DNA from 2 places in the Allomuricauda sp. ANG21 genome. Region 2 is predicted to be linked to the other one. Evidence: riboswitches for the same ligand, from Rfam matches in the RefSeq annotation. Region 2 holds a riboswitch; the other holds the start of a gene.
The links. Region 2 has a riboswitch for thiamine pyrophosphate ahead of thiM (hydroxyethylthiazole kinase). Riboswitches for the same ligand answer to the same signal wherever they lie in the genome.

Region 1 (2,477 bases), on a different contig from region 2:
AGGTTGTCCTTATTATAAGTGGCCGAAAAAACAATACCATAGAAATCATTGTCCAGCCATCTCCTGCGTATTAAATCCGTAGTCTCAATGGTTTCTCCTCCGATAGCGATGGGCTCCAAACCGTATTCAGAAAAATCCTCATCTTCCCTGTACTGCTCAAAAAAACCACGTCCGCGGGTGTAGTGCAGTGCCAGGTTGGTGCTCCATTCAGGGCTTAAAGTTTCATTCCAATGCAATTGAAAATGGTCTTGTTTATAGTTATCGACCTCATTGTCGTAGAATTGTACATTTCCGTTCTCATCGGTATAAATACCAGCAGAATTGAATGTCCTATCGGTTTCCAATTCTTCAGCCGTGATTCCGTTCCATGCTTGATAGGTGATTTCATGCCCGCCAAAAAGTAATGCTTTCACCAAGGTGTTGTCATCTTGATACACTCCTTGCAGAAAATAAGAGTCCAAATCCGATCTTGCCCTATCCACATAACCATCGGAAGTAATTCTGGACAATCGCCCCGATATTTCAAAGTGATCGTTAAGGAGTCCCGTACTGAACTTAATGTTGTTCCGCAGTGTGTTAAAACTTCCTACGGAAGAAGAAATCCGGGCATAGGATTCTTCCGAAAAAGCATCCGTCAACAGGTTTAAACTGGCCCCAAAAGCGGCAGCCCCATTGGTAGAGGTTCCCACACCACGTTGCAATTGCAGACTCTGGGTTGATGAGGCAAAATCGGGCATATTTACCCAAAAGGTGCCTTGCGATTCCGCATCATTATAGGGAATACCATTGATGGTAACGTTGACGCGGGTAGCATCGCTACCCCGCACCCGAATTCCTGTGTAGCCCACTCCAGCACCTGCATCGGAGGTTGTGACCACAGCTGGTAAAAAGTTCATTAGAATGGGAATGTCCTGCCCCAAGTTTCGAGGTGTAATCTCCTCCTGATCTAAATTAGAAAACGTAATGGGAAATTCCTTGGTCGCCCGAATGGCTTGGACAAGAACCTCATCCAGCACCACTTTTGTTCCTTCCAAAGAATCGGTTTGCTGTTCTTGGGCACTCATTCCAAGTGCCAGCCCTGACAGGGCCAATGTTGCGAACAGATTTTTAACGCGATACCGTTTGCTATTTTTTGTCGGTCGTGTTGTGCCACATTTTAGTGCTGCGGTCCTGCACTGAATAATTGAATAAAGCGGTTTCATCCGTAAAAATTTTACGAATAAAAGGGGTCATTATTCTTGTTGCTATTTGATTTTTGTTTCTAAGGAAACATAGAAATTCCAAGATGCGCTTTGGCGCAATCCCTTGGCAGCATTACCCGCCCAGGTTCATTGGGTATAATCTCAGCTTGTCCTGAACTTGTTTTAGGACCTACCCAATTCAAGTTCGAGGTTTAAGCACCCCTTTGAGATGGCTGCAAATGTAAAAAGCAGCAATCTTTTTTCATAAGAATCCACAGAAATTAACTTTTGATAACAACTATGTGGTATACCTCAAAGCGTATATACTTTATCAACTGATGGCTATGAACCGTAAATCCAAAAGGAAATTCACGTTAAAAATCATAAGCAGCTATTTGGTTTTAGGGCTACTGGCCTGTTTGGCCGCTGCTTTTATCTATTCGGAGTTCAAAAGTTATACAGCTTCACAAAACAAAGAGGACGACAGTTTAAAATTGGTAAAAACCAATGTGCTGTTAACCAATCTGTATGAGGCTGAAAACCTGTCCAAACTGGCTTTACAGACAAAAAAGACCAAAGATCTTAGGGTCTATTCACAAAAAGTGGATTCCATAAATGTCCTTATTGATTCATTAAAGCCGTTGATTGATAATAAAGCAGGAACCCAAGTGGCTAAGTTGGACAGTGTGCAAAGATTACTTCAGCAAAAGGTGTACAACAGCGCGGAACTACGAAAATTAAAAGTGGAGAATGAAAATTCCACCTCTATTGATTCCATACTCGAAGCTTTCCATAAAATGGAGGTAGATATGGGACGGATTACCCCAGAGACCTTCGTACCCAACTTTAATCAGTTATCATCTGAAAATCAGGAATCCATCCGTAAATATGTGGCCATCCTTAACAAAAATATTCCAGACCCCAATGGAAACACCAATGCCAACAACATAGATTCCATTCTTCAGGTTTCCAAGTCAATTCTAAATAAGGCAAAAGTGGAAAATGCGGCACTTGAGCGCTCTATGTTTCAAAAAGAGCTGGAAATTTATCGAACAGACTTGGAGCTCTCCCAGAAAATGCGAAGTATTATTTCCACGTTTGAACGCGATATAGTTCAAAAGGCTTTTCGAGACAACCTTCAACAGCAACAAATTCTAAGACGGAGTACCCGGTTGGCAGGGGGTGCAATTGTTTTGGGACTATTGATCGTAATTATTTTCACCTTCCTCATTTCTCAGGATTTTTGGAAAATACAACGCTATCGAGATCAATTAGAGCGGGAAAAGAAAAACTCGG
Region 2 (2,477 bases):
AATAGAGATCTTGCCCCCTACCTTCCATCCAATGGCCTGGTAATGGTTGAAGAACCGTTGGGCCTCTTCTTTGTCATATCCGCTCTCCCTAAAAAAATTGAGGACTTCCAATTGGCTTCTGGGCTGTGCTCCCAAAGAGCGTTTGTTCGTTTGTTTTGTTTTCTTATAAAAGGTATCCGGTACACTGGTGGGACAATAGGTCCCAAAAATGGAACGGCTCCGTTCCATGATCGTACCGCTGTTGTCCCAATTTTGGGACAGTCCGACCCTACTGGAACGGGCCGGGCTGTTCGAAGGGGAATAGTCGATATAGCCCATCGTATCCAACTGTTTCAAAAGGCGATGATAAGTGGACTTGGAACCGATCTTGGCCATCTTCATCAGTTCCCTACGATTGACCGGAAATTCTCCCGGAAACCGGTACATATTCCAATAGAAGAACAGGGCCAGGTACAAACTGATATGCCCGGGACACAAACGCTCGTCCCCGTAAATTTCCACCAAAGCGGCATTAAGGTGCTTGATGTAGTTCATACCGTACCGTCCATGGGTTCCACCTTGTTGTCCAGGATGATCTGGTCAATCTCCTCGGCGTCGTAAAAAACAAGTCCCCCTACTTTGTAGCTGGGAATGATATTCCTGCTGCGCAGACTGTGCAGGGTACTGGGACTTATTTCAAATCGCCTTCGGATGTCGCTTGATCGAAGCCAGTTTTTGGGTTGTGGATGGGTGTGTTCCACCATCAATTTCTTGAACTCCTCCAAAAGTTCCTCTTTGAATTCCATGAGATCTTCCGTGGTAATGATCGTTGCCGCCATAATCTTGTGGTTTTAGGGATAGACAATGGACCTGTTCAGCCATACGCCTTTATCCGGGTTCAATCACAAAACTGAAAAAGCTTTTTGGAAAAAATTCCCAAGTTGGTACCAACTTGGGAAAGATTTTTTATCCTAAAATTTATATCGATTTAGAGCTATTTGGATTTTTGGGAGGTCCAAAAAAGCTTCAAAATCGCGAAAAAAGGGGTTCCAAAACCCCTGAAAACCAAAATTCCCAAGTTGGTACCAACTTGGGAAAAAAAGCTGATTAATAGGAACAACCAATTCGTCGTTTTTACTTTAGAAACAGAGCTGCAAAATGATTGCTCTAATTTACTTGCTGAAATATAAACTCTCTTCAATAGTATTACTTAACATAGACCTTAATACTAAAAGCGTGTTACTACAACTAAGAGCTGGAATTGATAGCTGAACGTTCTCACTAGAATGCAGCTATGCCTTTTTGACCCCCAACAGCCTGGCCTATTAAAAGGAAAAAGATGAACCATTCAATTTGGGAATGGTCCATTATCTTAAAAACATTACATGGGCATGGAAAAATTCTATGGATTGAATTATTCGGGGAAGTTCAAAAAGCCTTTGTATAATAATTATGTATATTCGTAAAAGCTTTAGGGGTATTCTGAAAAGAATTGAGAGAGTCCCTTGGAACCTGATACGGCTCACACCGACGTAGGGAAAAGCGAAATTTGACATCACCAAGTGATGTGACTTTCCTTTTGTTTTCCAAAGTATTCCTAAAGCCTTTCAATTAAAACTTTAAAGGCAATGGAAGAACATCTCTGGAAACACATTCAACATGTAAAATCAAAGGGACCACTGGTCCATAACATCACCAATTATGTGGTCATGAACAATACCGCCAATGCGCTTTTGGCGGTTGGGGCATCTCCCATAATGGCCCATGCAAAATCAGAGGTCAGCGATATGGTCGGCTTGGCAGATGCCTCGGTCATCAATATTGGAACCTTGGACGAATATTGGAGTGAGGCCATGCTATTGGCAGCGAAAACGGCCCAAAAATTGGGCAAACCATGGGTATTAGATCCAGTCGGCGCAGGGGCCAGCCCTTTCCGGGACAAAATACTGCACAAGTTGCTGGACTTTAATCCAACTGTAATTAAGGGAAATGCCTCAGAGATCATGGCACTGGCCCAAGCAAACCAGAAAACCACCAAAGGAGTGGACAGTACGGCTGAAAGCAATGAGGCCATTGATGCTGCTATTGCGCTCGCTAAAACACATGGTGCCTTGATATGTATTTCGGGCGCTGAGGATATTGTTACAGATACTACCCGTACTGTCCATATCGCCAATGGAGTACCGCTGATGACCAAGGTGACGGGAATGGGATGTACAGCATCTGCGCTGATCGGTGCTTTTATAGGAATTGTGGAAGATAAAGTCGAAGCGGCGGCAGCGGCCATGACCCTATTGGGCATCGCCGGTGAACTGGCCGAAAAACAGTCTGAAGGCCCTGCGAGCTTACAATTACATCTTATCGATAAGTTGTATACCCTCTCGGAAAAGGAATATTACCATTACCTAAAGTTATCCCGATTATGAAACTCCATCCCCAATTCCCCTATGCCCTATATCTGGTCATCTCCCAGGAAGCCTGCAAAGGAAAGGATATGA

Region 1: another riboswitch for thiamine pyrophosphate. It lies ahead of AB1A65_RS02720 (TonB-dependent receptor); the one in region 2 lies ahead of thiM (hydroxyethylthiazole kinase).

Annotation. Positions count from the first base shown of each region.
Region 1 is NZ_JBFCVT010000002.1:88,889-91,365, forward strand. Features, by position in the region: gene AB1A65_RS02720 (TonB-dependent receptor) at 1-1,064, opposite strand, end outside; TPP riboswitch at 1,285-1,415, opposite strand; gene AB1A65_RS02725 (ATP-binding protein) at 1,526-2,477, shown strand, end outside.
Region 2 is NZ_JBFCVT010000012.1:165,384-167,860, forward strand. Features, by position in the region: gene AB1A65_RS14425 (hypothetical protein) at 1-534, opposite strand, end outside; gene AB1A65_RS14430 (helix-turn-helix domain-containing protein) at 531-818, opposite strand; TPP riboswitch at 1,443-1,535, shown strand; gene thiM (hydroxyethylthiazole kinase) at 1,608-2,405, shown strand; gene thiE (thiamine phosphate synthase) at 2,402-2,477, shown strand, end outside.